3 regions of the Lysinibacillus sp. 2017 genome follow, and region 3 is predicted to be linked to each of the others. Evidence: riboswitches for the same ligand, from Rfam matches in the RefSeq annotation. Region 3 holds a riboswitch; each other region holds the start of a gene.

The links. A riboswitch is a leader RNA that binds a small molecule or an ion and turns the genes downstream of it on or off. The one in region 3 is predicted to bind lysine.
Region 1: it holds a riboswitch for lysine, as region 3 does, so the genes downstream of both, DCE79_RS12995 (ACT domain-containing protein) here and DCE79_RS08780 (transporter substrate-binding domain-containing protein) in region 3, are expected to answer to the same signal.
Region 2: it holds a riboswitch for lysine, as region 3 does, so the genes downstream of both, DCE79_RS01155 (amino acid permease) here and DCE79_RS08780 (transporter substrate-binding domain-containing protein) in region 3, are expected to answer to the same signal.

Annotation. Positions count from the first base shown of each region.
Region 1 covers NZ_CP029002.1:2,660,798-2,671,990, reverse strand. The annotation lists gene DCE79_RS13035 (long-chain-fatty-acid--CoA ligase) at 1-339, shown strand, start outside; gene DCE79_RS13030 (fatty acid metabolism transcriptional regulator FadR) at 438-1,019, shown strand; gene DCE79_RS13025 (enoyl-CoA hydratase) at 1,037-1,810, shown strand; gene DCE79_RS13020 (electron transfer flavoprotein subunit beta/FixA family protein) at 1,857-2,630, shown strand; gene DCE79_RS13015 (electron transfer flavoprotein subunit alpha/FixB family protein) at 2,691-3,668, shown strand; gene DCE79_RS13010 (M42 family metallopeptidase) at 3,867-4,895, opposite strand; gene trxA (thioredoxin) at 5,296-5,610, shown strand; gene uvrC (excinuclease ABC subunit UvrC) at 5,712-7,496, shown strand; lysine riboswitch at 7,536-7,713, shown strand; gene DCE79_RS12995 (ACT domain-containing protein) at 7,917-8,414, shown strand; gene DCE79_RS12990 (YslB family protein) at 8,461-8,877, opposite strand; gene DCE79_RS12985 (succinate dehydrogenase cytochrome b558 subunit) at 9,150-9,764, shown strand; gene sdhA (succinate dehydrogenase flavoprotein subunit) at 9,861-11,193, shown strand, end outside.
Region 2 covers NZ_CP029002.1:242,408-253,600, forward strand. The annotation lists gene DCE79_RS01110 (SLC13 family permease) at 1-143, shown strand, start outside; gene DCE79_RS01115 (helix-turn-helix domain-containing protein) at 204-1,664, opposite strand; gene hutU (urocanate hydratase) at 1,872-3,533, shown strand; gene hutI (imidazolonepropionase) at 3,540-4,808, shown strand; gene DCE79_RS01130 (hypothetical protein) at 4,998-5,327, opposite strand; gene DCE79_RS18830 (hypothetical protein) at 5,506-5,637, shown strand; gene DCE79_RS01140 (nitric oxide synthase oxygenase) at 5,732-6,772, shown strand; gene DCE79_RS01145 (restriction endonuclease) at 6,814-7,368, opposite strand; gene DCE79_RS01150 (CynX/NimT family MFS transporter) at 7,431-8,630, opposite strand; lysine riboswitch at 8,789-8,969, shown strand; gene DCE79_RS01155 (amino acid permease) at 9,061-10,518, shown strand; gene DCE79_RS01160 (HD domain-containing protein) at 10,644-11,193, shown strand, end outside.
Region 3 covers NZ_CP029002.1:1,820,508-1,831,700, forward strand. The annotation lists gene DCE79_RS08750 (HAMP domain-containing sensor histidine kinase) at 1-236, shown strand, start outside; gene DCE79_RS08755 (2-oxoglutarate dehydrogenase E1 component) at 461-3,271, shown strand; gene odhB (2-oxoglutarate dehydrogenase complex dihydrolipoyllysine-residue succinyltransferase) at 3,361-4,605, shown strand; gene DCE79_RS08765 (circularly permuted type 2 ATP-grasp protein) at 4,838-6,289, shown strand; gene DCE79_RS08770 (alpha-E domain-containing protein) at 6,282-7,229, shown strand; gene DCE79_RS08775 (transglutaminase family protein) at 7,281-8,135, shown strand; lysine riboswitch at 8,250-8,436, shown strand; gene DCE79_RS08780 (transporter substrate-binding domain-containing protein) at 8,553-9,383, shown strand; gene DCE79_RS08785 (amino acid ABC transporter permease) at 9,496-10,242, shown strand; gene DCE79_RS08790 (amino acid ABC transporter ATP-binding protein) at 10,245-10,979, shown strand.

The DNA of each region.
Region 1 (11,193 bases), 840 kb from region 3:
CGTAAAAAAGATATGATTATTGCAGGTGGATATAATATTTATCCACGTGAAGTAGAAGAAATTTTATACGAACATGAAGCAATTCAAGAATGTGTCGTTGCAGGGATTCCAGACCCATATCGTGGGGAAACGGTTAAGGCATATGTTGTTTTAAAAGAAGGTCATACTGTGACAGACAAAGAGTTAAATGAGTTTTGCCGCAAAAATTTAGCTGCTTATAAAGTGCCACGTTTCTATGAGTTCCGCGAAGAGCTTCCAAAAACAGCGGTAGGTAAAATTTTACGCCGTACGCTTGTTGAAGAAGAAAAGGAGAAAATGGCCAAACAAGTTGCAAAATAATTGTACGAAAATTATTGACAGAATGTTATACAAATTATAATATGAAAACATGAATGAATAGTCATTCATGTTTTCATATTTTTTTGGTGGTGAGCAGCTTGAAACGAAATAAACCCAAGTATATGCAAATAGTAGATGCAGCAGTGATAGCAATTGCAGAAAACGGCTATCATCAAGCCCAAGTTTCTAAAATTGCCAAACAAGCTGGTGTAGCTGATGGGACAATTTATTTATATTTTAAAAACAAAGAAGATATTCTGATTTCTGTATTTCAGGAAAAAATGGGTATATTCGTAGAAAATTTACAGGATATAATTAAAAGTGGAGATTCCTCTTCTGAAAAGTTATGTCAGATGATTGAAAATCACTTTCGCGTGTTATCAAGTGATCGCCATTTAGCAACTGTAACGCAATTAGAGTTAAGACAATCGAATAAAGAATTAAGATTAAAGATTAATACGATTTTAAAAGAATATTTAGTATTACTTGATCAAATTTTAATTGCAGGGATGTTAGCTGGGGAGTTCAATCAAGAGATGGATGTCCGTATTACACGTCAAATGGTGTTTGGTACGATTGATGAAATTACGACAACATGGGTGATGAACGATTATCGCTATGACTTAATGGAGCAGGCTCCGAAAATTCAGCAATTATTATTAAATGCAATAAAAGCATAATAAGGGGATGTGGGGAAATGGAGTTTTTAAGTTGGAGAGTAGAAGAAGGCGTAGCAATCGCTACAATTTCAAGACCACCAGCAAATGCATTATCACAAGGTTTAATTCAAGATGTAAACGCTTTATTAGATGCAGTGGAACAAGATGATTCAGTACGTGTGATTGTACTTCACGGAGAAGGTCGCTTTTTCTCTGCAGGCGCAGACATTAAAGAATTTACAAGTGTTCAGTCAGGAGAAGAATTTGGCGGTTTAGCGAATAACGGACAAATCGTGTTCGAACGCGTAGAAACCTTTTCGAAGCCAGTCATCGCAGCGATTCACGGTGCAGCACTTGGTGGAGGATTAGAGCTTGCGATGGGATGCCATATGCGCTTTGTGACAGAGTCAGCGAAACTAGGTTTGCCTGAGCTTTCGTTAGGTATTATTCCTGGCTTTGCAGGAACGCAGCGTTTACCTCGTTATGTTGGGGCAGCAAAAGCAGCGGAAATGATGTTCACAAGCGAGCCGATTTCTGGAGTAGAAGCGGTTCAGTGGGGATTAGCAAACAAAGCATTCGCGGATGAAGAGCTACTACCAAAGACGCTGGAAATTGCAAAAAAAATCGCGAAGAAGTCACCCATTGCATTAAAAGCAGCTATCCAAATGTTAAACTACTCAAAAACTCCATCATTTTATGAAGGCGTGGCCGCTGAAGCAAAAAGCTTTGGAGATGTATTTGTATCACAGGATGCGAAAGAAGGCATCCAAGCATTTATTGAAAAACGTGAACCAATCTTTACAGGCAAGTAAGTCTGTAAATGTAGGATAAATTAAAAGCTTTTAGGAGGTCTAGATTATGAATATTTATGTATTAGTAAAACGTACTTTTGACACAGAAGAAAAAATCGTTGTTTCTGGCGGTAAGATTCAAGAAGATGGTGCTGAGTTCATCATCAACCCATACGATGAATATGCAATTGAAGAAGCAATCCAAAAGCGTGACGCATTAGGCGGTAAAGTAACAGTTGTGACAATCGGTGGCGAAGATGCAGAAAAGCAATTACGTACAGCTTTAGCAATGGGCGCTGACGAAGCAGTATTAATTAATACAGAAGATGATTTAGATGAGTTAGATCAATACTCTGCAGCTTACATCCTAGCAGAATATTTAAAAGACAAAGAAGCAGATTTAATTTTAGCAGGTAACGTTGCAATCGATGGTGGTTCTGGTCAAGTAGGTCCACGTTTAGCTGATCTATTAGGCATAAACTACGTAACAACAATTACAAGCCTTGAAATCGAAGGCACGAATGTCAAAATTATTCGTGATATCGAAGGTGACTCTGAAATTTTGGAAACGTCGCTACCATTACTAGTAACAGCTCAACAAGGTTTAAACGAGCCACGTTACCCATCTTTACCAGGGATCATGAAAGCAAAGAAAAAGCCGCTTGAAGAGCTTGAGTTAGATGATTTAGATATCGATGAAGACGATGTTGAAGTAAAAGTAGAAACAGTTGAAATTTATTTACCACCGCAAAAAGCAGCAGGTCGCGTATTAGAAGGCGATTTATCTGCTCAGGTAAAAGAATTAGTGAACCTATTACACAACGAAGCGAAAGTTGTCTAATTAAAAATTGTATCGAAAATTAACGCAAAGTTTTACGAAGATGGTAATGGAGGGATATTCATGTCAAAGAAGGTTTTAGTGTTAGGTGAGGTTCGTGAAGGAAGCTTACGTAATGTTTCATTCGAAGCAATCGCAGCAGGTTCTCAAATCGCTGACGGTGGTGAAGTGGTTGCATTATTAGTAGGGGATGCTGTTGCTGGTTTAGCACAAGAAATGATCGCTTATGGTGCAAGCCGCGTCGTTACAGTAGAACACCCACATTTAAAAACATATACATCTGATGGCTACAGCCAAGCAATCTTAGCAGTAGTTGAGCAAGAAAAACCGGAAGCAATCGTATTCGGTCATACTTCTTTAGGTAAAGACTTATCACCAAAAGTAGCTTCTCGCTTAAAATCAGGTTTAATATCAGATGTAACAGAAGTTGAAGGTTCAGGTGATGCGACAGTATTCATCCGCCCAATCTATTCTGGTAAAGCATTTGAAAAAGTAAAAGTAAAAGACGGCGTTATTTTTGCAACAATCCGTCCTAACAATATTGCACCACTTGCTAAAGATGCAGGTCGCTCAGGCGATGTATCTTCGGTATCAGTAGAAATTACAAACTTACGAACAGTGATTAAAGAAGTTGTTCGTAAATCAACTGAAGGTGTAGATCTATCAGAAGCGAAAGTAGTAGTAGCTGGTGGCCGTGGAGTGAAATCTGAAGAAGGTTTCGAACCATTAAAAGATTTAGCAAACTTACTTGGCGGTGCAGTTGGTGCATCTCGTGGTGCATGTGACGCTGAATACTGTGATTACTCATTACAAATCGGTCAAACGGGTAAAGTTGTAACACCTGACCTTTACATTGCAGCTGGTATTTCTGGAGCAATCCAACACTTAGCTGGTATGTCGAACTCTAAAGTAATCGTAGCGATTAACAAAGATCCAGAAGCAAACATCTTCAAAGTAGCGGACTACGGTATCGTAGGCGACCTATTCGAAGTTGTACCAATGCTAATCGAAGAATTTAAAGCGTTAAAAGTTAACGCGTAATGATAAACGGCTTCCTTCAAATTTGAGGGAAGCTGTTTTTTTGCTATGTAGAGATTGGGTGAGCTTTACTTAGAAAAAGGGCGCCTACCACAGTAAGCGCCCTACATGAATGTGTGCTACGACCATATACCCTAAAACACTAAATACTCTGCATTATTACAAGACAAAAACACCACGTTAGTATCTTTTATCAATCCATTAACGCTTCGTAATATACAAGTAAAGTAATTTCATCGTATTTTCTAATGCTTCATAATGTGTACGTTCCATTCCGTGTGACGCGTGAACACCAGGTCCGATTAGGGCACCTTTGATATTATTGCCGCCACGTAGTGCTGCACTTGTATCCGAACCGTACATAGGATAAATATCAACCGCGTATTGCAAGCCATTTTCTTTAGCCAATTCGATAAAGGTTGATGTGATTTCGTAATCGTAAGGTCCACTTGAATCCTTCGCACAAATGGAAACATCATATTCTGTACAGCTTAAATCATCACCGATACAGCCCATATCAACAGAAATGTATTCAGTAATATCAGCAGGAATATACGATGAACCATGACCAACCTCTTCATAGTTGGAAATCACAATTTTCACCGGATAAGCCGGTACGATTTTCTCCTGCTGCATGATTTCAATAAGCGCCAATAAGCACGCTACACTTCCTTTGTCATCAATGAACCGAGATTTCAAAAAGCCGCTTTCTGTTACAGTCGTTTTCGGATCAATAAAAATAAAGTCACCGACACCAATGCCAAGCTTCAAAACATCTTCCTTCGTTTTCACCTTTTCATCGAGACGCACTTCCATAAACTGCGGTTCGCGTTTTTTTGATTTGCTGTCTTCAAATACGTGTACGGATGGGCTAGTGCTCAAAATAGTACCACTATAAGTTCTGCCGTCTCTCGTACGTACAAAAACATATTCGCCATCCCAAGTTGGAACGAGTGGGCCACCTAGAAGCGTAAATTTTAATGTGCCGTGACCAGTAATCGAACGAACCATGGCACCCAATGTATCAACATGCGCAGAAAGACCGATTACTTTCCCTTCATTAGCTCCGGGAATGGAAATGATTCCTCCGCCTTTCAATGTGCGCTCAAATTGATAACCCGTTTGCTGAACGAACTGTTCAACCTTATCCATAATTTCATGGCAATAGCCAGTCGGACTATGCTGTTGTAGTAAGTCCGTTGCGATTTGAAGAACTCGTTCTTTATTAATTGTAATCAATGAAACTTCCTCCCTTATCTACTCTTTCTATAGCTTACTCTACTTCCTTATAGAAGAAAAGAAGCGTATTTTTGAACTATCTAGGAATGCCATTTTAACTATTCTCAAAAAGAAATAGCGTATCAAAACGTTATCAGAAATATCCATCTTGTCGACGTAGCAGTTTACTTTAAGTATTCTTGAATAATAAATTTATTTGGAGGGTAATTTGGTTAAAAAAGCGGTTCACCTCATACGCGAAAAATGAGTACACTTTAAAACCATTCCTTATTAGGTAATGAGTACACTTTGCCAATCGCTTCAGTTTTAAAATCCCGAGCATTTTAGTATTTTTAAATTGGCAAATCATGCTATACTACAAACAGACGTTATATAAGGAGGCTATTTTATTATGGCAATTGTACACGGTACAGATCAAACTTTCGAGCAAGAAATTTCAAACGGTGTGGTTTTAGTAGACTTTTGGGCAGCGTGGTGTGGTCCATGTAAAATGATAGCTCCAGTTCTTGAAGAATTAGATTCAGAAATCGGCAACGATGTTAAAGTCGTAAAAGTTGATGTAGATAACAACCAAGTTACTGCTGCAGAATACCAAATCATGTCGATTCCATCATTACTATTATTCGTAGATGGTGAACTAAAAGCAAAAACTGCTGGCTTCATGCCAAAAGAAGCGTTAATCGACTTCATTAACGACAACAAATAATTAAAACTTTGAAGGCCGTATACCTCACGTAGGTGTACGGCTTTTTTCTTGTCGTTGAATCGGGTACACTAACGATAGATGACATAACAGTAGGTGATAACATGAATCCAACGATTAAGGCAAAGCTTGAAATTTTACCAGATGAATCAGGCTGTTATTTAATGAAAGATCGCCAAGGGACCATTATCTATGTTGGTAAGGCGAAGATTTTGAAAAATCGTGTACGCTCTTATTTCACAGGTAGTCATGATGGTAAAACAGCTCGTTTAGTAAGTGAAATTGAAGATTTCGAGTATATCGTGACGTCAAGTGATATTGAAGCGCTTATTTTAGAGCTCAATCTTATTAAGCTTCATGATCCAAAATACAATATTAAGTTAACTGATGATAAAACATATCCTTATATTAAAATAACAAATGAACGCTATCCGCGAATTTTAACAACACGTAAAATTAAGAAGGATAAGGCGAGATATTTTGGCCCTTATCCAAATGCGTATGCTGCAAATGAAACACGAAAATTACTCGATCGCTTATACCCATTACGTAAATGTGCACAAATGCCAAGCCAAGTTTGTTTGTACTATCATTTAGGACAATGCTTAGCACCATGTGTGAAGGATATTGAGAAAAAAGTGTATGACGAGATGATTGAAGAAATTTCGAAGTTTTTAAACGGTGGCGTTGAGGATGTTAAGCGGCAATTAGAAGCGAAAATGCTTGATGCTGCTGAAAAGTTAGAGTTTGAACGTGCAAAAGAATTCCGAGATTTAATGACGCATATTGATAGTATTATGCAAAAACAAAAGATTATTACAGACGATTTAAGCAACCGCGATGTATTCGGCTATGCGGTTGAAAAAGGTTGGATGTGCGTTCAAGTATTTTTTGTTCGCCAAGGGAAATTAATCGAACGTGATGTCTCTGTTTTTCCTATTTATGATGAGCCAGAACAAGAATTTTTAACGTTTGTTGGACACTTTTACAATGAACCGAATCATCTTTTGCCGAAAGAAATTTTTATTCCACAAGGCATTGATGAAAATATATTACAAAAGTTATTAAATATTAAAATCGTTATTCCAAAAAGAGGCCAGAAAAAAGAACTTGTTGATTTGGCTACAAAAAATGCGACGATTGCTGTTAGCGAAAAATTCCAACTTATTGAACGCCAAGAAGAGCGGACGGTGGGGGCGTGTGAAGCATTAGGGGAAGCGTTAAATATTTCTGCACCGCTACGGATTGAAGCATTCGATAATAGTCATATGCACGGGGCGGATCCTGTTTCGGCTATGGTCGTTTTCGTCGACGGGAAACCAGCGAAAAAGGAATACCGCAAATATAAAACAAGACAAGCTGCAAAGCATGATGATTACGGTGCGATGCAAGAAGTGATACGACGTCGTTATACGCGCGTACTCCGTGAAAATTTACCATTGCCTGATTTAATCGTTATTGATGGTGGTAAGGGTCAAATGGAAGTAGCAAGAGAAGTAATTGAAGATGAGCTTGGCTTGTATATTCCAATCGCAGGGCTAGCAAAAGATAATAAGCACAATACGTCACAACTACTTTTCGGTGATCCTGTTGAACCGATTGCACTGAAACGTACGAGTGATGCGTTTTATTTATTGCAGCGCATTCAAGATGAAGTCCACCGATTTGCGATTACGTTTTTACGCCAACAACGTCAAGCGCATGCTATTGTTTCGGCGCTGGATGATATTGAAGGAGTCGGACCAAAGCGTAAGCAGCAACTCATGAAGCATTTTGGTTCCGTAAAAAAAATACGAGAGGCATCCATTGATCAATTGCTTGAAGCGGGAATTCCTCATGCGTTGGCCCAAACAATTTATACGCATTTTCACGAAGCTTCATTAGAATGATGACTAGCATTATGTTACTATTAAAATAATTCAATATTTTCAATCGATAGAGGTGCAGTATTCAATAGTACATTGCTTGAGGAAGAACAATTCCGATGACAGCAATCGAAAGGGGAGCTTGCCGAAGTGAATTACGTATTGTTCGCGGAATTTGCTGGTGTTGCATTTAACAGATGTAAGACTGTCAGAGCTAATGTTCTGGAGAGCTATCCGTGAATTACATTTAACTATTATTTGTCTTGACGGCGACTTTCCATGAACGTGGAAGGTCGCTTTTGTTCTGGATTTGGTTAGGTAAGCGGTATTTGTAACTGCAAATAGTTGCTATGAAAAGTACTAAAAGACCAGGAAAGCACATACACTAAGTGGTTGTGAATTACAGCATATGTAGACGGTACAATGATAAAAGGGGATGTCGAAATGGAAAAAAGTTTAATTGTGCATGGTATAGCCTATGAATCGGATATTATTCGATTAACAATTGGTTACGATTCATATGAAATGGCGGCGTTATCAGGTGTATTTAGCATTTTAGAGGAAAATAAGATTAACGTAGATATTATCGTGCAGGCAGTCATTGAAAACGTCAAGCCAACGATTTCATTTACCATTTCGAAAGAGCAGTTTGCGCAAAGTTTACGTGTTTTAGAAACGAGCAAGCCATCATTAGGCTTTCGTTTTGCTGATTTTGAAGTGGGCTTAGCAAAAGTATCAATCATTGGTTCTGGTATGGCTTCAAGTCCAGGCGTGGCAGCGCGAATGTTTGCATGTTTAGGCCGTGAGCATATTCCCGTGAAAATGGTGAGTACGTCAGAAATTATCGTATCAGTTGTCGTGCCACAAGATGATATGGTACGCGCGGCAAATGCCTTACATGATGAATTTAATTTAGCGATGCGAGGAGTTATTGCGGGATAAAAGCATAAAAAAAGAGCTGCCACAAAACTGTGCAGCTCTTTTCTCATTAAATTTGTTCCTTCAAATCCCACTTTAAAGTAAATTTAACTAGGTTTTTCTTTTCATTCTTTTCTTCATAGCACTCCGTTAAGAAGCCGAGTTGCTTTTGTTTTTGCTCTGCTAAAAAACCAGCTTCTAAACGGAAACAACGCTGTTCGATATTCAAAGAGTTTTCCTCTTCTGTCGTAAGTATGTAATGTGTTTCGTCTTTGGCTTCTTTTTCAAGTACTAACTGACCCCAACCAGCTTCAACGAAGAAAGAAGCAACTTCGTCCATTGAGAATAATGGGAATTTTCTAGCTAATTCCTTGCCTGCCCAGTATAGTACATCTTCTTCATGCTTTCCTAAAATTGAATGAAGTAGATGATCACGAATGATTTCGTAACCAAAACTTGGAATCGTTTTCATTTTATACCCTTCCATAGTAAAACCTCTTTCATAAATTTTCTTATATAAATAGATTCATTGTAAAAGAATAGCGCAATAAGAAAGAATAACCATTACTAAAGCAGTAAAAAACCGTCTTTAAAATGATTATAAAATATCTTGTGTTGCCTTGACGCTAGTATCTGTTGAGAGTACAATGGACATGTCATAATATTGTACCATGATGAAATATGCAGTCAACAAAACATCGTCTAAAATTTCTTGACGAATGTGACTGGAAATTTCAAGTACTAAGGGGGGTAACAGTTTTGTCGAAAGATCGCGAATTTTTATGGCGCCGCTTACACTCGTTACTAGGTGTAGTTCCTGTCGGGTTGTTCTTGGTGTTCCACTTATGTTTGAACTTTACTGCAATTAGCGGTGAAGCAAATTACAATGATTCAATTGGACTTTTAGATCTAGTTCCACATTGGTTATTGTTAGTTATGGAATGGGTTATTATTTATATCCCACTTATGTTCCACGCATTCTACGGAGTGTTTATTGCATTTACTGCTACACACAACACGAAACGTTTCAGCACGTTCCGTAACTGGATGTTTACATTACAACGTTTTACAGGGATTTTCCTTGTAATCTTCATTGCATGGCATATCTTCCAAACACGTATCCAAAGAGCATTTGGTGCTGACGTTGATTGGAACATGATTGCAGAAATCGTGGACAATCCATTAATGTTAGCGTTTTATATTGTTGGTATCGTGTCTGCAACATTCCACTTAGCGAACGGCTTATGGACATTCTGCGTTAGCTGGGGTATCACTCAATCTAGAAAATCTCAACAAATCTTCACTTATGTTTCATTAGTGGTATTTGTGATTTTAAGTATTATTGGTGTTGCAGCAATCGTTTCATTCGCATAATCCTACCTACTTGACCACTAATATCTAGTAGGGACAAGATTGGGCTGAATTTGTGAGTAAAGTATTTAGCAATTAATTAAGGAGTGAGAAATAATCATGGCAAAGAGTAAAATTATCGTCGTTGGTGGCGGTCTTGCCGGCTTAATGGCTACGATTAAAGCTGCTGAAGCTGGTACTGCAGTTGAATTATTCTCGTTAGTTCCAGTTAAACGTTCACACTCTGTTTGTGCACAAGGCGGAATTAACGGAGCAGTTAATACAAAAGGTGAAGGGGATTCTCCATGGATCCACTTTGATGATACAGTATACGGTGGGGACTTCTTAGCGAACCAACCACCAGTAAAAGCTATGGCTGATGCCGCTCCTGGTATCATCCACTTAATGGACCGTATGGGTGTAATGTTCAACCGTACGCCAGAAGGTTTACTTGACTTCCGTCGTTTCGGCGGTACGTTAATGCACCGTACAGCATTCGCTGGTGCAACAACTGGTCAACAATTACTATACGCACTAGATGAGCAAGTTCGTTCTCACGAAGTAGCTGGTTTAGTAACAAAATATGAACACTGGGAATTCCTTGGAACAGTTATCGATGACGAAGGCTCTTGCCGCGGTGTCGTAGCTCAAGATTTACGTTCTGAAGAAATTAAATCATTCCGTTCTGATGCTGTAATTATGGCAACAGGTGGTCCTGGTATTATCTTCGGTAAAACAACGAACTCAGTAATCAACACTGGTTCTGCTGCATCTATCGTTTATCAACAAGGTGCTTCTTATGCGAACGGTGAAATGATTCAAATTCACCCAACAGCGATTCCTGGGGACGACAAAAACCGTCTAATGTCAGAATCTGCTCGTGGTGAAGGTGGTCGTATTTGGACTTACAAAGACGGTAAGCCTTGGTACTTCTTAGAAGAAAAATACCCAGCTTACGGTAACTTAGTACCTCGTGATATCGCGACTCGTGAAATCTTCGACGTATGTGTAAACCAAAAATTAGGTATCAATGGTGAAAACATGGTTTATTTAGACCTTTCACACAAAGATCCACATGAATTAGATATCAAATTAGGTGGTATCATCGAAATCTACGAAAAATTCGTAGGTGATGACCCACGTAAATTACCAATGAAAATCTTCCCAGCGGTTCACTATTCAATGGGTGGTTTATGGGTAGATTACAACCAAATGACTGAAATTCCAGGTTTATTCGCTGCTGGTGAATGTGACTTCTCACAACATGGTGCAAACCGTTTAGGTGCGAACTCATTATTATCTGCGATTTTCGGTGGTATGGTTGCTGGTCCTAATGCTGTTAATTACGTTCAAGGACTTAAAAAACATGCAGTAGATTTACCAGAAACAATCTATACTGCTCGTGAAGAAGAAGAAAAAGCAAAATGGGAATCTATCCTGAAAATGGAAGGCT
Region 2 (11,193 bases), 1.6 Mb from region 3:
CGCCCATTGCTTCTCCAACAAATTCACTTGTGTTAACAGCAGGTGGCTATAAATTTATGGATTTCGTTAAAGTCGGCGTTCCACTACAAATCATCATGTTTATTGTCATGATGATTGCGGTTCCTTTACTGTTTCCATTTTAAATGTAAAACATCTTTGAATGAAGCATATGAAAATGTGTTTCATTCTTAGGTGTTTTTTCTCTATTGATAGTTATTTTTCGCTTGCATCCGATAGCGATAAGGTGTCACATTATAATAATCGCGGAAAACCTTCGTAAAATAATTGCCATCAATAAATCCGACCATTTCGGCAATCGTTGCAATGGCGATGTCCGATTGTATTAATAACTTTTCAGCTTGCTGCACACGGTATTGCTGTAAAAATCGTTTAAATGGAATCCCTCTTTTTTTCGAAAATAGATTACTTAAATAATTGGCACTAATATTGAGTTCCTTTGCAACCATTTGCAAGGATAATGCCGAATCCTTATAATGCTGTTCAATAATGGAAACGGCTAATTCAGCATAATCGACATGGAGGGATAGCTGAGCCGCCTTCACAGTTTCCATAAGCATTTGTGTAAATAAAATAAACTCCTGCACAATCGCGTATAAAATGGGGTGCTCTAAAATAAGGTGAAATAGTTCCCGGTACTGTGCTTCTATTTTTGCTTGTTGTTGCAGGTGATACTTCATCATAAAGCGGCGAATTTGTGCCAGAATACTCGTTAAATGAATACGTACATCCTCATGGTGATAAAAGGTCGATGCATTCGATAGTTTATATAAAAATTCTTTAATGGCTTTTAAATCGCCCTTTTCTAAACTGGAAATCCATAATTGCTGTGTTTCAGGAGTTAACAGTGGGTCCAGTCTCGTCACAATAAGAGATTGCGTACTATTGAAAATGTGACCATACCCTTTATAAAATCGCTGAGCCAGTGCTTTTTTGCAATCATTATACATATCTCGAAGGGTTGCATCTTCCCCGTCATAAAAAGCGATATTCATTTCCTCTTCGCTAAATTTCATCCACTCTTGAATGATTAAGCGCAATGTCTTCGTGTTTTGTGTAAAATCTTTCACTTGAATAATACATAAAATCCGATTTTGTAGGGGAAAAGCCGTCAATTTTTCAAGAATAGGTGATTGGATTATCCAATGATACAGTGCTAAATTGTCCTTGAATTGCGCGGGCTCAAGCAAGAAAAAGGCATACTGCTGCAAATCAATTTTTTTCGGCGTATTTAAGTAAAGATCCAAGTAAAGTTGTGCTTCTACAGGAATCGGAGCAATTGTTGCAACATCCTGATTTTTAATCGGTAATGCCAAAATAGTCGATTTCAACTCGTCTAATGGAACTGGCTTTATAAATAATTGGACCGCTTTTACTTGGATTGCCTTTAAGGCCTGCTGAAAAATGGGCTGTGCGGTTAGTGCAATAATATGTACGTCTTGTTTTTGTAAAAAATGTTGTACAGATAAAGATAAGAACTCTGTTTCGATTAATAAAATTTGCGGTTGAAACTGAGAAAATAATGCCTCTAATTCCAAGCTATTTGTCGCACTTTGGATTTCTACACGACTCGAAATGTAGTTTTTCAAAAACCACTCAATCCCTTTAATTTCTTCGCTATCCCGTTCGATTATTAGTATCCGCATAACAACTACCACCTTATGAAATTGCTAATTCGTATAAAAAACATATTAAATGTTTAAATTTCATTTATTTTATTTAAATAATACTAAAATTTGAGATTTTTTTCTATATATTCTGAATTGGAAGAATAATAAAGTGTTAACAGATACCGTTAACAATTCGTCAAACGATTTTAAATAAAACTTTTAAATAAAAAGGAGCAGTTTTTTATGGTATTCAAAACAAATATTCGTGCACCACGAGGTTCGGAACTAACGTGCAAAGGGTGGACGCAAGAGGCAGCAATGCGTATGTTGATGAACAATTTAGATCCAGAAGTAGCAGAAAATCCAGATGAGTTAGTTGTTTACGGCGGCATCGGGAAAGCAGCACGTAACTGGGAAAGTTATGACAAACTAATTGAAACATTAAAGGTATTAGAAAACGATGAAACGATGCTTGTGCAATCAGGGAAACCTGTAGCCGTATTCAAAACGCATGAAAACGCACCGCGCGTACTCATTGCCAACTCAAACTTAGTACCAGGCTGGGCGAACTGGGATCACTTCTATGAATTAGAAGAACGCAACTTAATGATGTACGGTCAAATGACAGCGGGTTCATGGATTTATATAGGCGCACAAGGTATTTTACAAGGGACCTATTTAAGTTTTGTGGAAGCAGGGAAAAAGAAATTTGGTTCACCTGACTTACGCGGTCGTTGGATTTTAACGGGTGGTATGGGTGGAATGAGTGGCGCTCAACCGTTAGCAGGAAAAATGGCAGGTGCCGTTATCTTAGTTGTTGAAGTGGATCGTACACGTATTGAACGTAAAATCAAAGAAGGATACTGCGATTACCTTGTAGAAACAGTGGATGAAGCAGTGGCGCTCGTAAACAAATTAACGGCAGAGAAAACACCTGCTTCTATTGGTTTAGTAGGTAACTGCGCAGATGTGAATCGCGAGCTTTTAAACCGCGGAATTACACCTGATTTTGTAACAGACCAAACGTCAGCACATGATCCAATTAACGGATATGTACCAAATGGGATGTCATTAGAAGAGGCATTAAATTTACGTAAAACAGACGTGAAAACATATGAGCGTCGTGCAAAAGAAACGATGGCAGACCACGTACGTACAATGCTTGAATTCCAAGAAGCGGGAGCAGAAACGTTTGATTACGGGAATAACATCCGCGCTTTTGCAAAGGAAATGGGTGTAGAAAATTCCTTTGACTTCCCGGGTTTCGTACCAGCATATATCCGTCCATTATTCTGTGAAGGGAAAGGACCATTCCGCTGGGCAGCACTATCTGGTGATCCAGAAGATATTTACAAAACAGATGCACTCGCAAAAGAAATGTTCGCAGAAGACGCTGGTTTAGTAAACTGGATCGACATGGCACAAAAAATGGTGAAGTGGCAAGGCTTACCAGCGCGTATTTGCTGGTTAGGTTACGGGGACCGTCACCGCTTCGCACTACGCGTAAATGAAATGGTCGCAAGTGGTGAGTTAAAAGCACCAATCGTATTCGGACGTGATCATTTAGATTCAGGTTCAGTTGCTTCACCAAACCGTGAAACAGAAGCTATGATGGATGGTTCGGATGCAGTTTCAGACTGGCCATTACTAAATGCATTAGTAAACACTGCAGGTGGCGCGAGTTGGGTAAGTATTCATCACGGTGGTGGTGTAGGAATGGGCTACTCGCAACACGCTGGTCAAGTATTAGTTGCAGATGGTACACAACTTGCTGCAGATAAAATTAACCGCGTATTAATAGCAGATCCAGGAATGGGTGTTGTTCGCCACGCAGATGCAGGATATGATATCGCAATTCGTACAGCAAAAGAAAAAGGCGTTAATATGCCGATGCTAAAAGGATGATGAACTCTGGCTATTTTAATTAATCATGCAAACGAAGTAATAACTTTAGCAAGTGACAAAAAGGGGCCTCGTCGCCGTGAGCAAATGAGCGAGCTTGGCGTTATGACTGGGGTAAGTGTGTTAGTAGAAAATGAGCGCATCGTAATGATTGCACCATTTGAAGAAATAGAAGCAGCGTTTCCGCACTTAGTTAAAGATGCAGAAGTGATTGATGCGACTGGTAAAATTGTCATGCCAGGTTTAGTGGATTGCCATACGCATTTAGTGCACGGGGGTACGCGGGAGCATGAATTAAACATGCGACTAGCTGGCAAATCGTATATGGAAATCATGAATGCTGGTGGTGGCATTCATTATACGACGACAAAAACGCGAGAAGCGAGTTTTGATGAATTATATGATAAAACCTTTAACCATTTAAATGATTTCCTGCGTTACGGTATTACAACGGTCGAGGCAAAATCTGGCTACGGTTTGGACTTAGAGACGGAATTAAAGCAGCTTGAAGTGGCAAAAAAACTACAACAGACGCACATGGTGGACATTGTTTCAACATTCATGGGTGCCCATGCGGTTCCGAAAGATTATAAAGGCGATGAAGATGCGTTCGTTAAAATCTTAATTGAAGAAATGATTCCAAAAGTTGCAGAACTCGGTCTTGCTGAATTTAACGATGTATTTTGTGAAAAAGGTGTCTTCACACCAGCGCAATCACGCCTTATTTTAGAAGCGGGTAAAGCTCACGGTCTAACACCGAAAATTCATGCTGATGAAATTGAACCATATGAAGGCGCGGAATTAGCAGCGGAAGTGGGTGCAATTTCAGCGGAGCATTTACTAGTAGCTTCTGATGAGGGGATTCAAGCGATGGCAAAAGCGGGAACGATCGCAGTGCTTTTACCAGGAACAGCCTTCTTCTTACGTGCACCTTATGCAAGAGGTCGTTTAATGGTTGATAGCGGCGTACCGGTTGCCATTTCAACAGACTTTAACCCTGGCTCTTCCCCAACCATCAGCTTACCATTCGTACAAAATTTAGCCTGTATGAATATGGGCATGACGATGGAAGAAGTACTATGTGCAACGACCATTAACGCCGCATATGCGATTAATCGTGGCAATGAAATCGGTACATTAGAAAAAGGTAAAAAAGCCGATGTGTTAATTTTTAACGTGCCAAATTACAAGCAACTACAATATTTTTACGGCATGAATCATACAGATACGGTCATTAAAGCCGGTCAAGTCGTTGTGAAAGGTGGCAGCCTACTGTGAGTGGTCATTTAGTTTCGCCAGCAACTATGTGGAATCGTGTCCAGCATGAGGACATGAAAGTAAAGGGTTGGTGATACGCGCGGACAGCAGACGGTGAAGTCTGGTTTGTATGTATTTATGACGACAATGGTTTCGAGGTTTGTTCATTTACGTTAAAAAGGAGTAGCCAAGGATGTTAAAATTCTTTGGCTACTCTTTTTTGTCTGTTTGGATTAAAAATTCCTTTTCTTCAGCTTCGTTACGGGTTGCTGATAAATCAACAAGTAGGCAAATGAAAAATAGAATCGCGTTAATAGGAAAAATAATAAATGTATAAAAGGCAAATGTAAAAATAGCCATTCCATTTTCATTGTCACTAAATGATACAGTAAGTAGGAGCGTATTAAAAAAGCCAATCCCTAATCCTATGTATTTCATATAAAACATTTTCTGACTATCTTTTCGTGTTGTTATCATTAAAATGATCGAAACAATTAGCGGCGAAAGCATGAAGACAAATAACAGTATAGTACCTAGCATCGAATCACCTCGATTGAGATTTTTTTATTAGTATAAAGTCTAGACAACAGTTTTTCCATAAAGGAGGATTTGAAATGGGAGACAACAACTGATTTCTCGTAGTTTGAATGGTGATAAACAAGCATTTCTACAGTTAATCATAAGCCATAGAAATCCACTGTACGTCAAGATTTTACCTATGGTTCAAAATGAAATGCAAGCACAGCAAACGCTTCAACAAGCATTTATCAAAACGTATGAGAAGCTTTCTACATATAGCAGTGGCTCTTTTAAACTATGGTTTCTCGATCATGAATTTGAACACTTTTAGTCATATATGAAAAATACATGTTTTAATCGATCCCCGTTTCGTTGAGTTTCTTTATAAAACGCTCCACAATGAAGTTTGTAGGGAGGCTACATCGATGAATAAACAAGAATTACATGAATTTTTGATTTTATATAAATGTGAAACAAACCAAACAGAACAATGGCTTGAACAAAGGCTCGTCGAAGCAGAACAACCATCATTTTCGCTAACGACAGAGGAGCTAGTACATGGTGCGCGGGTTGCATGGCGCAACAGCAATAAATGCATTGGGCGCTTATTTTGGAATAGCCTGCATGTGATGGACTTTCGCCAAGTGCTTGATGAAAAGGAGATTTTTGAACGATTATTAGATCATATTCGCTATGCGACAAATGGCGGTAAAATTCGTCCAGTCATTTCGGTGTTTGCTCATGAGCGTGTTCGTATTTGGAATCACCAGCTTATTCGTTATGCAGGTTATGAAACAGAAGGCGGTGTAATCGGAGATTCAGATTCCATTGCATTTACGAAAGTTTGTGAGGAGCTTGGTTGGCAGGGGGCTCATACGAATTTTGATGTGCTTCCGCTCGTTATTCAAGTAGATGACCGAGCGCCACAGTTTTTTGAAATTCCAATATGTGATGTGTTAGAAGTGAAAATTACACATCCTATCTATGACTTTTCTAGCTTGCAAATGCAGTGGTATGCGGTGCCGATTATTTCGAGTATGCGTTTTAATATTGCGGGTATCGATTTTCAAGCGACGCCATTTAATGGGTGGTATATGGGAACAGAAATTGGTGCGCGTAATTTAGCGGATACGCATCGTTACAATTGTTTACCGAAAGTGGCGGAAATCATTGGACTAGATACATCACTGAATGCGTCATTATGGAAGGACCGCGCGCTTGTCGAGCTGAATATTGCCGTTTTACATTCATATAAAGAAGCGGGTGTCAGCATTGTCGATCATCATACAGCAGCACAGCAATTTCAGTTATTTGAACAACAAGAACAGCAAAAAGATCGTCAAGTAACAGGCAACTGGACATGGCTCATTCCACCAATGTCGCCAGCAACGACGAGCATTTATCATAAGCAAATACCAAACAAAACGGAAAAACCAAATTACTTTTATCAACCGAAGCCGTATTAAAAAAGGGGTACCTCGTAAGCAAAATCCTTACGAGATAGCCCCTATCTTTTATTTAACATCAGATCAATTAATTCTTCGCGGTCGATTAAGTACACATCATTAATATCTGCGAGCTTTTCGGCTTGACGGGTAAAATGGCTATTCGTCACGACCCAAGCTTCGGTCGCACCATACATTTTAACAGCACCAATAATTTCTTGGACTGCTTTTACACCGACTGTACTTGAATAACGTTTTGCCTGCACAGCAATTACGTCCTCACCATCTTTTAAAATTAAATCTGCACCGTAATCGCCACTAGTCGCCGTATAGCTTACTTTAAATCCACGGTGTTTAAATAGCTCTCCCAAAAAACGTTCGAAATCTTCGCCCGTCATCTTATCGACGTCACGAATCCCAGATTTACGAAGCTTTGCGGTTTTACGAGATTTCAACCAAATTTTAAATGCTATATACAATACGAAATATAGAACAATGCCAATCCCGATACCTTCAAGCGTTTCACTTACATAAAAGCCAGCTGCTCCAGCTAGAATGATCATCCATAATGTGAAAATCGGTCGTTTTTTCTTATTTCGTCTTCTCTTTTTACGCAACTTTCCTGTACTCCTTTAATTTACTAGCTCCAGTATAACATAAAAGGGTACATATGTTTGTATTAAACGTAGCGATTTTTTGCACTTGTGAAGGACGCAAAAAATAACAAAATCGAAACGATAATAAATAGAAGTGCGGGCAGGCTCCAACTTCCCGTAACGTCATGTAAATAGCCAAATAATACAGGGCCAATCGCAGCAACTAAATAGCCGATCGATTGGGCAAACCCAGAAAGCTCCGCTGCTTCAAAAGCCGTTTCCGTACGAAGTGTAAAGAACATCAGAACAAGTCCAAATGAAGCCCCACCTGCAAAGCCTAAGCAAATCATCCAAAGAACAGCTAGACTTGTCCATTCCATGAATACACCAACAAAACCGAGGATGTAGAAAATTGTAAAGAACACGACAATCGGACGTTGTGAAGTGAGCTTACCTGCAAGTATCGGAATTAAAAACGTCATCGGAATTTGCGCAAGCTGCATAATTGAGCCCATCCATCCGGCCAATTGTGCGTCTAATCCTTGTGCGATAAAAATATCGGGTAGCCATGCACTTGAACAATAAAATAGTAAGGATTGTAAGCCCATCGTTGCGGCAATCGCCCAAGCGAGTGGGGATTTCCACATTTTCTTTTTTGGTGCACTTTTACTTGCAAACTGCATCTCTACTTTTTTATCACGTAAAATAACAACCCAAATAAGTAAGGTTAACAAGCCTAAAATTATGGAAAAGCCGAGTGCGACTTGCCAATTGGTGCTCGTTGCAATTGGATGACTAAATCCAGCAGCAAGTCCAGCTGAGATATTCATCGATACTGTATAAATACCAGTTAAAAGTCCAATATGTAAAGGAAACTTCAATTTAAAATAACTTGGAATGAGTACGTTACCAAATGCAATCGCGACGCCAATTAATACCGTCCCCAATACGAGTGTGGAAGTTGCCCCAAGTGAACGTAAAATAACGCCAATACAAAGTAAGATAACTGAATAAAAAAGTGTCCATTCCATCCCAAATTTACGAGCTATTCGCGCAGAAAATGGCGAAACGACCGCAAAGGCAAGTAGTGGAATCGTTGTTAAAAAGCCGGCTAGGACATTCGAAATTCCTAGTCCCTCACGAATAAATGAAATAATTGGTCCTACGACGGTTAAGGGCGTTCGAAGGGTTGTCGCGAATAAGAAAATCGCGAGGATAAATAATAACATGGATTGGTTCGATGATAACTTTTTGTTTTGGTAAGTACGTTGTTCAGGATCCATCATTATTCTCCTTTTGATCAAGTAACTCCATTGTATCAAATATCTGGAATTAAATGAATAGTCTCAAAAAACTGAATAGTTTCGAGTCGTTGCTATCAAAAAAATGTTATGTTAGAATTTTAATCGTTATTTAATTTAATAGGTAATTACCTCATGCTAAATGAGGTAGAGGTCGCAAACATTAAAAGTAATATAGCAGAGATGGAGAGCATCAGTGAAGCTATATGAAAGGAATGGTTGCCGAAGTGTTATTTTACTCATCTTAAAATAATGCTGGGGCTGTTTTCGATAAGGAACAGAACTGTCACATGTGTGAGCATGTGTTGAGCTATCTTTCGAGTTTGATGGGGTGTTTAAATAACCGTCGCAAAACTTGTGACGGTTTTTCAATTTATACACCTCATCAACGGAAAATCAAAGGAGAATTATCATGAGTGAAATAAAAGTAGACCAGCTCGGAAATAAAAATCAACTGAAAAGAGGGCTAAAAAGTCGTCACGTTACGATGATTTCGCTAGGCGGAACAATCGGTACAGGGTTATTTTTAGCATCAGGAGGAGCGATTGCGCAAGCGGGTCCTGGTGGAGCGATTCTTGCTTATGCATTAATCGGTATCATGGTGTACTTCTTAATGACGTCTCTCGGAGAAATGGCTGCATTCATGCCAACGTCTGGTTCGTTTAGTACGTATGCGACAAAATTTGTAGATCCTGCTTTAGGCTTTGCACTTGGCTGGAACTACTGGTATAACTGGGCAATTACGATTGCCGCAGAAATGGCCGCTGTTTCATTAATTATGAAATATTGGTTCCCAAATAGTTCGTCATTTATTTGGACGATTGTCTTTATCGTCATTGTATTAACCTTTAATATGCTCTCTGTAAAAGCTTATGGTGAAAGTGAATATTGGTTTGCAATGATTAAAGTGGTAACAGTGATTATTTTCATCATTGTCAGCTTCTTAATGATTTTTGGTATTTTAGGAGGCAATGCGCCAGTAGGATTCACAAACCTTTTCAAAGGTGATGCTCCATTTAATGGTGGCTTTATGGCGATGTTCGGAATTTTCTTAGCAGCTGGATTCTCATTCCAAGGTACAGAAATGCTAGGGATTACGGCTGGTGAAACAGATGACCCAGCAAAAAGTATTCCAAAAGCTGTAAAATCAGTGTTCTGGCGTATTATCTTATTTTATATTTTAGCAATTGGTGTGATTAGTTTATTAATTCCTTATACAGATAGTCGCTTACTTTCAGAGAGTGTTGCAACAAGTCCATTTACAATAGTGTTTGAAAACTTAGGTTTGGCCTTTGCTGCTTCAGTTATGAATGCGATTATTTTAACAGCAATGCTTTCTGCAGGAAACTCTGGACTTTATGCGGCAAGCCGTATGTTATTCCAATTAGCAGTTGAAGGAAAAGCGCCAAAACTATTTTCAAAAATAAATACGCGCGGTGTGCCAATTTATGCATTACTTGCGACGCTAGCAGTTGGTTGTTTATCGTTCTTAGCTTCATTTTTCGGAGACGGTGTCGTTTATATTTGGTTATTAAACGCATCTGGTATGTCAGGCTTCATCGCATGGTTAGGAATTGCGATTAGTCACTACCGATTCCGTCGTGCGTATGTATTACAAGGTAATTCATTAAGTGATTTACCCTATGTATCGAAATTCTTCCCATTCGGTCCGTTATTCGCCTTTGCGTTATGTATGATTGTCGTGTTAGGGCAAAACTACATGGCCTTTACGGGTGATACAATCGACTGGTACGGGGTTGTTGTTTCCTACATCGGCTTGCCATTATTCGCCGCGTTATGGATTGGCTATAAGCTAAAACATAAAACGAAAATTGTCCCATTGATCGATTGTGATTTAACACATAAATAAGAACTTAAGCAAAATCTCTAATATGGAGGTTTTGCTTTTTTTTTCGTAATAATTTCATATATTCTAGCCTATTGCTTTCCAATTAACTACCACTAAAATGATATAATGAAAGAGGGGAATCGAAAATGAATTTAGTAGACCAAGCTACACAATTTATTGCGCAAAGATATGAAGGTAAACACAGAACTGTCATGCAAATTCCATATGCAGCTCATTTATTTGGTGTTGCACGAATTTTAAAAAGTGAAGGTTATCATGAAGCAATCGTGACAGCCGGATTACTCCATGATCTATTAGAGGACGGCATTGCGACTGAACAGGAGATCGAAGAATTATTTGGACAGAACGTATTGCTACTTGTTAAATCTGCAACAGAATTACCGAAAACGTATGAATGGCAATTACGAAAAGAAGAGGTCATCGCGCGTATCGGGGAAAAGTCAGAAGATGAACTGGCCATCTTACTAGCAGAAAAAATTTATAATTTGAGATCGATTATTGTAGAAATTAACCAATTCGGCGATTCACTTTGGACAAAATTCAATGCACCGAAGGAAAAGCAAGAATGGTATTATAGAAGTATAGTAGAAGAGACAATGAAATATCATCCACAAGCAAGGTTATTACCGCAATTAGTACAAGTAATAGATGAGTTATTTGTGAATAGCGAACATG
Region 3 (11,193 bases):
CTGTCGCAATACAAGATCATGGTATTGGTATATCAGAAAAACAATTACCATTAATTTTTGAACGTTTTTATCGAGTGGAAGAATCACGTACAAAAGAAGTATCTGGAACAGGCCTTGGGTTAAGTATCACAAGAATGCTAACCGAAAAATATAAAATAGAGATGAATGTAGAAAGTGAACTGAACAAAGGAACGCTATTTATACTTAAATTCCCTGTAAAAAAAGAACATTTCTAGTTAATCTCAATTAAATTTTAATTGTTCAAGAAAAAATATGCTTATTTTGCATAAAAGAGTTGTATTTTTTACGAAGAGTAGTAAGATTGAGATGGAAAAAATGTTCTTCTACACTAGACGATCAAGTACTTCTTGTCCTAGTCGGAAGAGCGATAAACTATTATCTGATTTATTTAGAAAAACTTATTGGAACAGCCATAAGGCAAAATTTGGAGGTTATTTTCATGTCGAACAATGTATTACCTGCAGGTTCCCCATGGTCAGCATTCTCTGGTCCTAACTTAGGTTATGTATTAGAGCAATATGACTTATTCCTGCAATCTCCTGAAGAAGTAGAACCTGAATTAGTAGAATTATTCCAAGCATACGGAGGTCCTGTATTTGTAGATGGTCAAGCACCAGCGCAATCAAATACAGCAGTTGCTGGATCTGGAGACTACAAAAAAGTATTAGCAGCGGTAAAATTAGCAGATGCCATTCGTGAATATGGTCATTTAGCTGCGGATTTATACCCATTGAAAAATCGTAAGCTTGATAACTCACGCATTGAAGAAAGCGTATTCAATTTAACTGCAAGTGATTTAGCAGTAATTCCTGCATCTGTATTCTTTAAAAATGTGCCAGCTGGCGTAACAAACGGTAAAGAAGCAATCGATTACTTAAAATCGATTTATACAGACAAAGTAGGTGTTGAAGTTAGTCACTTACAAAATGCTGAAGAACGTGCTTGGATTGAAGCACAAGTGGAAGCAGGTGCTTTCAAACAAGCATTATCAGTTGAAGCGAAAAAAGCTGTTTTAGAACGCTTAACTCGCATTGAAAACTTCGAGAAATTCATCCACAAAACATTTGTTGGTCAAAAACGCTTCTCTGGTGAAGGTTTAGATACACAAGTAATCTTACTTGATGAAATTATTAATGCATCTGAAGCAAAAGGCGTTAAAAACGTGCGTATTGGTATGGCCCACCGTGGTCGTTTAAACGTATTAACACATGTTTTAAACAAACCTTATGACATGATGTTCTCTGACTTTGCACACGTTTCTAACGATTTATTCTTCCCTGAAGATGGTCGTTTAGAAATTACAAAAGGTTGGACTGGCGACGTTAAATACCACATGGGTGCTGCTTATACTCGTGAATCTGGTTTAAACGTAAAATTAGCTTACAACCCATCTCACTTAGAAGTTGGGAACCCAATCGTATTAGGTGCAGCTCGTGCAGCTCAAGACGATACATCTGCTCCTGGTGTTGCAAAAAATGATACTTCTAAAGCATTCGGTATTTTATTACACGGTGACGCAGCATTTGCTGGTCAAGGTATTGTTACAGAAGGCTTCAACTTTGCAAAAACAAAAGGTTTCTCAACAGGTGGTACAGTTCAAATTATCGCAAACAACATGATCGGATTCACAACTGAATTAACAGATTCTCGTTCATCAAATTACGCATCTGACCCTGCAAAAGGTTATGATGTTCCAGTAATTCACGTAAATGCAGATAGCCCAGAAACAGTGGCAGCTGTTGGTCGTTTCGTAGCGGAATACCGTGAAAAATTCAATAAAGACATCGTAATCGATTTAATTGGTTACCGTCGTTATGGTCACAACGAAACAGATGACCCAACAGTTACAAACCCTGAAACATACAAATTAGTAGCTAAACATGAGCCAATCCGTGCTTTATACGGTGCAGAATTAGCTGCAGCAAATGTTTTATCTGCTGACGAAGTAAAAGCGTTAGATACAAAAATCTATGCAGAAATGCAAGCTGCTTACGATCACGTAAAAGCAATGGCAGAAAAAGACGAGCACAATACAATTGATATGCCAGAAGAATTAAAAGTTGAGTTCCCTGAAATTGACACTACTGTTGATACAGACCGCTTAGCAAAAGTGAACGAAGATTTATTAGTATTTGCTGATGGCTTCGAACCACAGAAAAAATTAGGTAAAATTTTAGAAAAACGTCGTGATGCATTCGCTACTGCGAAAATTGACTGGGGTCATGCTGAAACTTTAGCATACGCTACAATTACACAAGACGGCACACCAGTTCGTTTCACTGGTCAAGATGCACAACGTGGTACGTTCTCTCAACGTCACTTAGTGTTACATGATAAAAATAATGGTTCTGAATTTACTCCATTACACCATGTTGAAGGCGTTAACGCTTCATTCACAGTTTACAACTCACCACTTACTGAAGCAGGTGTTGTAGGATATGAATATGGTTATAACTTAGAAAACGGTAACGTATTATCTGTATGGGAAGCACAATTTGGTGACTTTGCGAACATGGCTCAAGTAATGTTTGATAACTTCATCGCTAGTGCTCGCTCTAAATGGGGTCAAAAATCTGGTTTCGTAATCCTTTTACCACATGGTTATGAAGGTCAAGGCCCAGAACACTCATCTAGCCGTATGGAACGTTACTTACAATTATCAGCTGAAAACAACTGGTTCGTAGCAAACTGTTCAAATGCAGGTAACTACTACCACTTATTACGTCGTCAAGCTGCACTTTTAGGTACTGAAGGCGTACGTCCATTAGTAGTTGTTTCACCAAAATCACTTTTACGTCACCCATTAGCAGCAGCATCTGCTGAACAACTTGCAACTGGTCGCTTCCAAGAAGTAATCGAGCAAGAAGGCTTAGGTAAAAATGTGAAAGCAGTAGAAAAAGTAATTCTTGGTACGGGTAAAGTAATGATCGATTTAGCAGAACGCGTAAAAGATGGCGAAGGTTTCGACCACTTACACATCGTTCGTGTTGAGCAAATCTATCCATTCCCAACAGAGCAAGTGAAAGAAATCATTGCTCGCTTCCCGAATGTTAAAGAAATCGTTTGGGTACAAGAAGAGCCTAAAAATCAAGGCGCTTGGACTTATGTTCTTGAAACATTATATGGTATCGCTGAAGGTAAAAAAGTTCGCTATGTAGGTCGTCCTGCAATGAGCTCAACTTCTGAGGGCGATGGCGATTCACATAAAGCAGCTCAAGCTAAGTTAGTTAACGAAGCACTTGAAAAATAATTCCAATAGGGAATAAATGAGGGCTACTTCTTATAAGAGAAGTAGCCTGCTATACGAAATGTATAGCGTTATTAAAGGAGGATATTAACGTGGCAGAAATTAAAGTTCCTGAATTAGCAGAATCAATCACTGAAGGTACAATTGCTCAGTGGGTTAAAAAAGTTGGAGATCGCGTAGAAAAAGGCGAATTCATCGTAGAATTAGAAACAGATAAAGTTAACGCTGAGATCATCTCTGAAGAAGCAGGTATCTTAACTCAAATTACAGCTGAAGAAGGCGACACTGTATTAGTAGGTCAAGTTATCGCAATCGTTGAAGCAGGCGAAGGCGCTGCACCAGCACCGGCTGCACCAGCAAAAGAAGAAGCGCCAGCTCCAGTAGCTGAAGCACCAAAAGCTCCAGTTGCAGCAGCTCCTGTAGTAGAAACTTCTAACGAACGCGTTGTGGCTTCACCAGCAGCTCGTAAATTAGCACGTGAAAAAGGTATCGACTTAGCGGCAATTTCACCAGTAGATCCACAAGGTCGCGTACGTGTACAAGACGTAGCAGCTCACGGTACAGCACCTGTAGCAGCACCAGTTGCAGCGGCTCCAGTAGCAAATGGTCCAATGATCTTCACACCAGCTGGCGAAACAAATCGCGTAACAGTTGAAAAAATGTCTCGTCGTCGTCAAACAATTGCAAAACGTTTATTAGAAGTTAAACAATCAACTGCAATGTTAACTACATTCAACGAAATCGACATGACAAACATCATGGCATTACGTAAACGTAAACAAGAAGAATTCGTAAAAGCTAACGATATTAAATTAGGCTTCATGTCATTCTTCACTAAAGCAGTAGTTGCTGCTCTTAAAAAATATCCATACGTTAACGCTCAAATTAATGGTGATGAAATTCACTTAAACAACTTCTTCGATATCGGTATCGCAGTATCAACTGAAGACGGTTTAGTAGTACCAGTTGTTCGTGATGCAAACGCTAAAAACTTTGCTGAAATCGAAAAAGATATCGCTGGTTTAGCTAAAAAAGCTCGCGATAAAAAATTAGGCTTAAACGACATGGCTGGTGGTTCTTTCACAATCACTAACGGTGGTGTATTCGGTTCATTAATGTCTACACCAATCATGAACGGTACACAAGCTGGTATTTTAGGTATGCACTCAATCCTTAAACGCCCAATCGCTGTAGGTGATGAAGTTCAAATCCGTCCAATGATGTACGTAGCATTATCTTATGACCACCGTATCATCGATGGTAAAGATTCTGTAGGCTTCTTAAAAACAGTTAAAGAAATGATCGAAAACCCAGAAGATTTATTATTAAACTCTTAAGAATAACTTCTTATAAAGATGCCAACGCAATAATGCGTTGGCATCTTTTTTTACGCCGTTTTCTGTTTGATTTTGACAGAAAGTGGTGTTTTTAGTATTAAAATGTTTTCGGTATAGGGAAATGTAGAAAAGATACATGATAATTGTAAAAATTATCTAATTAATAAAAGGGATTTCTTCAGTAATAGTGTATTTATTAATAGATGGTACATAATGGGGGAGGGTTCACTCAATGTTTAAAGCGTATGATTCAGCAACATTTTTTGATGAAATGCTAAAAGATGATTTACCGAAAAAGCATTATATTCCATTTTATGAACAGCTTCAAAAATTTTCGAATGAGCAATTACAAAACAAACATATGGAAGCACAATCTAGTTTCTTACGACAAGGAATAACTTTTACTGTGTATGGTGCTCAAGGTGGAATAGAGCGTACAATGCCATTTGATTTTGTGCCTATTATTATTCCAGGTGAAACATGGAGTGAAATTGAGCTTGGTATTAAGCAAAGGGTTAAAGCACTCAATTATTTTTTACAAGATGTTTATAATGAGCGAAATATACTTAATGCAGGTATTATTCCCGCTCATTTAGTCGATGAAAATCCTTATTATTATAAGCAAGTAATTGGCATAAATTTAGCATTAGAAAATCATATTTTTATGGCTGGTATTGACCTCATTCGTGATGAATGTGGAAAATATCGTGTATTAGAAGATAATTTACGGAATCCATCAGGTCTTAGCTATGTGTTTCAAAACCGCTTAGTCATGCGTAAAACATATCCTGAGTTTTTCAGCGATTATGCCATTCTATCTTTAGAAGAGCAAATGGAAGCGATGGAAAAAGCCCTTTTATCACATCGACCGCCAAATTTAGCTACAGATGAAGAAGTAAATGCCGTCCTGTTAACTGCTGGTGTTTACAACTCTGCTTATTACGATCATGTATTTTTAGCGAAGGAAATGAATATCCCCCTTGTAGAAGGTAGAGATTTAATCGTACAAGATAATAGCGTCTACTTAAAAACAATTCACGGATTAAAACGAGTAGATATTATTTATCGCCGTATTGATGATGAATTTTTAGATCCAGAAGTTTTCCGCGAAGATTCCATGCTTGGGGTTCCGGGAATGGTGCAAGCTTACAAAGAAGGTAATGTAGCTATCTTAAATGCCGTAGGGAATGGTGTAGCTGATGACAAGGCCATGTATGCGTATGTCCCAGATATGATTCGATTTTATTTAAATGAGGAACCTATTATTGATAATGTGGAGACATATTTACTAAATGATGAACAACAGCGTAACTGGGTACTGAAAAATTTAGATAAGCTTGTTGTCAAAAATGTGGGAGCTTCAGGAGGCTATGACATGCTCATTGGCCCGCATTCAACGCAGGAATTACGAGACATTTTCCATAAAAAGATACTAGAAGCACCTCATCAATATATTGCACAACCAACAATTAAGTTGTCGCGCGCGCCTGCTTATCAGGATGGACGATTTTATCCTTGCCACATTGATCTACGTATTTATGCGATTCAAGGAGAGCAAATGCATATTGTCCCTGGAGGCTTATCTCGTGTTGCATTGAAGGAAGGTTCACTTGTGGTCAATTCCTCACAAGGGGGCGGTGGGAAGGATACGTGGGTTCTTAAGGAGGACGGACAACATGCTTAGTCGTGTCGCAGATTCTTTATATTGGTTAGGTCGTTACAGTGAGCGTGCTTATACAAATGCATATATTATAAATGTACAAATAGATCAAATGCTTGAACTTAGTCGTACAGAAAAGCAGTACGAACAGCAATGGCATACAATTTTAAGTATTTGTGGGTATATTGAAAGCTATGAAAGTCGTTATGAAGGTTATCCAATTTCTCAAATGCTTAACTATCTCATCTCAGATCTCCAAAATTACAACTCTATCGATAGTTTGCTCACAGGTATTCGTAACAACGCGAAAAACACGCGTGACTGTATTCCAAATGCATTATTTGAAGAATGGAATAGTTTGTACTTAGCAAACAATGAATCCCCTCTACAAGCACCGTATACCGTATTAGCTACGACGGAGTATTTAGTAAAGGTACGCAAAACATCATTAACGGCAACAGGTATTATTGATTCACTCATGTCTCGTGATGAATCTTTCTTATTTATGAAGATCGGTAAATGGTTAGAACGATCAGAAAAAACGGCGTTAATTATATTGAATTTGATGGAAAATGAAGAAATATTAAAGCAGGATTTTGCCGTAACGTTGGCCCTTCAATTAACGAATACGTTGGATGAGTATACACGTCGTTCGCGTATGCGTGATGCGGAGAAAGTGTTGAATTTTCTTGTAGGCGATAAGAATTGTTCACGTTCTGTTGGTTATGGCATTGGGAAAATAAAAAATACAATTTTTGAAATTGAAAATCATGAAGTTCCGCTATATGCTCAACAGTTATTTGAGGCAATAGAAGCAATAGAAGTTTTAATTCAACAAAATGCATCGGATATGACAAAACAAGAACGTAAGCAATGGGTGATACAAATTCACAACCAATGTATAAAATTAGGGCCGATTTTTTCTGAAACCTATTACTTAACGGAGCCGATTTTAGTGAAATAAGCCCCATATTATAAGATCAATATGAAACTTACTTTCTAAGGGGAAATGACAATGAAATATCGCATTACACATACAAATATATTTCGTTATGACACAGAAGTTGAACAATCGCTGAATACGATACGTTTAAAGCCGCGTAACAATGAATGCCAGCGCTTAATTTCCTATGATGTGAAAATTAAGCCAGAATCTTTAACACGCGATAATATTGACATTTGGCTAAATCCAATCAGTTCGTTTTTTATAGCAGAGAAACATCACGAACTTGAAGTAACGTCGCATGCCCATGTAAGTGTGCAACGTGCGCCGTATATTTACCAAATTCATTATTCGGATGAAATGAAAAATATTTTTCACTCACAAATTTTTAGAGAACATTATTTAGCCTATTTAACAACATCTCGGTATACCTCACTTCTACCATATCAATTAGAAGAAATCGTGCAAGCTGTAGGGCAAACAGACAACCCTATGAAATTTGCCCTTAATTTAATGACCTATTTATACAATTCAATCGCATATAATCCGTATGCAACAACGATCGATACAACTGCAAGTGAATCATGGTATATAAAGCAAGGCGTCTGCCAAGATTATTCGCATATTATGCTTGGTGTTCTTCGACATATGAATATACCTGCACGTTATATTAGTGGGTATTTGTATGTTGGAGAAAACGATGATTTAATTGGTGATACGGCGACACATGCTTGGGTAGAAGTAATGGTACCAGGAGTTGGTTGGATTGGTTTAGATCCGACAAATAATGTGGAAGTGCTTGAAAATCATATTAACCTTTGTGTAGGCCGTGATTTTCGCGATGTTTCACCAATTGAAGGCGTTTATCAAGGTGGCATGCATACACTTGAAGTTAAAGTAAATGTCGAGAAAATAGCACATTTTTAATTAACTTTATCAAGAAATGCTATCTATCAAAATATTTCTGAAAAATGATTGTTGACGGAAATGTCGCAATATTGTACTATTATCTTATTAATTTAATAACAAAACCTCACAATCTCGTGAGGTAGAGGCGCGGTATTTATTAGTTTTTCATTTAGTCATGGAGCTGGCATTGAGATGGAGAAGAAGGAACTATCGCCGAAGTGTTGTTAATGCCCTTGTTAACAATGCTGGGTCTGTAATGAATAATTACAGAACTGTCTCAATCATCTATCCCTGATGGTTGAGTTGAGCTATCTCAATAATGGGAATTGACTGAGGATTTGGGCTAATTTTAGTGTACGCGACCTGAAGTTCTTCTTTAGGTCGCTTTTTGCATTCAAAAATAACCAAAAATTTAATTTTAAGGAGAGATTTGGGATGAAAAAGAAATTATTAGTGCTATTTGCAGCAATGATGACTATGTTAGTTTTGGCGGCATGTGGTTCAGATGACGAAGGGTCTACGGGTTCTGACAAAAAAGTATTAAAAGTTGGGATGGAAGCAGCTTATGCTCCATTTAACTGGACACAAAAAGATGATTCAAACGGCGGTGTAGGAATCAAAGGTTCAAAAGAATTTGCGGCAGGCTATGATGTTGAAATTGCAAAGAAAATTGCAGACGGATTAGATATGGAATTACAAATTGTTAAAACAGACTGGGATGGTTTAGTACCTTCACTTCAATCAGGTGCGATTGATTTAGTGATTGCGGGTATGTCCCCAACAGAAGATCGTAAAGAGACAATAGACTTCACTGAAAACTACTATACAAGTGACTATGTAATCGTTGTTAAAAAAGATGGCCCTTATGCAGGTGCTAAAACATTAAGCGATTTCTCTGGCGCTAAAATTACTGGACAACAAGCAACAACTCACTATGATGTAATCGATCAAATCAAAGGAGTTAAAAAACAAGTAGCTGCAACGGATTTCGGCGCTATGCGTGTACAACTTCAATCAGGTGCAATTGATGGCTACGTTTCAGAGCGTCCTGAAGGAATCTCGGCTGAAATGGCATTAGAGAACTTTAAATACATTGTTCCAGAACCAAACTTTGAAGCAGACCCTTCAGCTACAGCAGTTGCAGTTGGCCTAAAAAAAGGTTCGGATTTAGCAGAAGGCATCAACAAAGTATTAGCTGAAATTTCGGAAGATGATCGTCTTAAATTAATGGAAGATGCAATCGCTAACCAACCGGCTGCACAATAATATTTAATGATGAAAGGTTGTCATGCCGGCAAACGGGAGACAACCTTTTATTATTAATAATAACGATTTAAGAGTAATAGATTATAGGAACAAAGATTTGGAGGACAAGACAATGGCATTTTTAGAATCAACATGGAACTTGTTTACGAACAACTGGGAAGTGTTCCTGCGAGGAGCTTGGACTGCACTTCTTCTAGCGATTATCGGAACAATTTGTGGTACATTAATCGGATTTTTCATCGGAATTATGCATACGGTTCCGAAACGCAAAAAATCATTTAAAACGGTTGTGTTAAAAGTATTTAATTTCCTTTTAACGGCATATGTGGAAATTTTCAGAGGCACACCGATGATGGTTCAAGCGATGGTGGTATTCTACGGATTAGTATACTTAGGCATTGATATTGACCGTTTCGTAGCAGCATCACTAGTTATTAGTTTAAATACAGGTGCTTATATGGCGGAATATGTACGTGGTGGGATTGTTTCAATTGATAAGGGACAGTTCGAAGCAGCTCAAGCAATTGGTATGAATCACTTGCAAACAATGATTTATGTCGTGATCCCACAAGTAGCTCGTAATATTTTGCCAGCTACGGGGAACCAATTTGTCATGAATATTAAAGACTCTTCTGTATTAAGTGTCATTTCAGTCGTAGAGTTATTCTTCACTTCAAACTCCATTGCAGGAAGTAACTATAAATACATTGAGGCCTTCTTTATCGCAACAGTGCTGTACTTCATTATGACATTCGCTGTAACTCGTTTCCTACTTCTATTTGAGAAGAAAATGGATGGGCCTGAAAGTTTTAAGGTCGAACTCATTACAGGAAACAAGTTAGAAAAGGACGGTGAATAGTAATGTCAATCGTAATTGATATTCAACATTTAAACAAAAAATTTGGGGATCATGAGGTTTTAAAAGATGTGAACTTCCAAGTGAAAAAAGGGGAAGTAGTGACATTAATCGGATCTTCAGGTTCCGGTAAATCAACGCTATTACGATGCATTAATTTATTAGAAACGCCAACTGCTGGAGAAATTATTTACAACGGGGAAAACATTTTAAATGACGCGCACGATATCGAAAACTATCGAACTCATTTGGGTATGGTATTCCAACAGTTTAACTTATTCAACAATTTAAACGTGCTTGGTAACTGTACAGTAGGCCAACAAAAAGTGCTAAAACGTTCCAAAGAAGCTGCCGAACAAAATGCGATGAAATATTTGGAACTGGTTGGCATGGCACAATATAAAAATGCCAAACCTCGACATTTATCAGGTGGTCAAAAACAACGTGTAGCTATCGCACGTGCGTTAGCAATGGATCCAGACGTTATGTTATTTGATGAACCTACATCAGCATTAGACCCAGAAATGGTAGGGGAAGTATTAAAAGTAATGCGTCAATTAGCAGACCAAGGGAACACAATGTTAATCGTAACGCATGAAATGGAATTTGCAAAAGAAGTGTCAGATCGCATCGTCTTCATGGATAAAGGCGTAATCGTCGAAGAAGGCCATCCAGATGAAGTACTAGTCCATCCAAAACATGAACGTACAAAAGCATTTTTAAAACGTACATTAAAGTAAAATGAAACGTACTAGAAAACAAAAATAAGCTCGTGCGTCATGCGCGAGCTTATTTTCTTGAGTTCCATTCACTTATTAAGATAAAAATAATAGCAAAAGCAATGGCAATAGCAAAAAACCACATTGGAACACCGCTCATATTTAATGTCATAGATTCCACCTCTTCAATTGAGTTTAACATGCTCGAATCATCGTTTCAAATGGAGTTCGATGA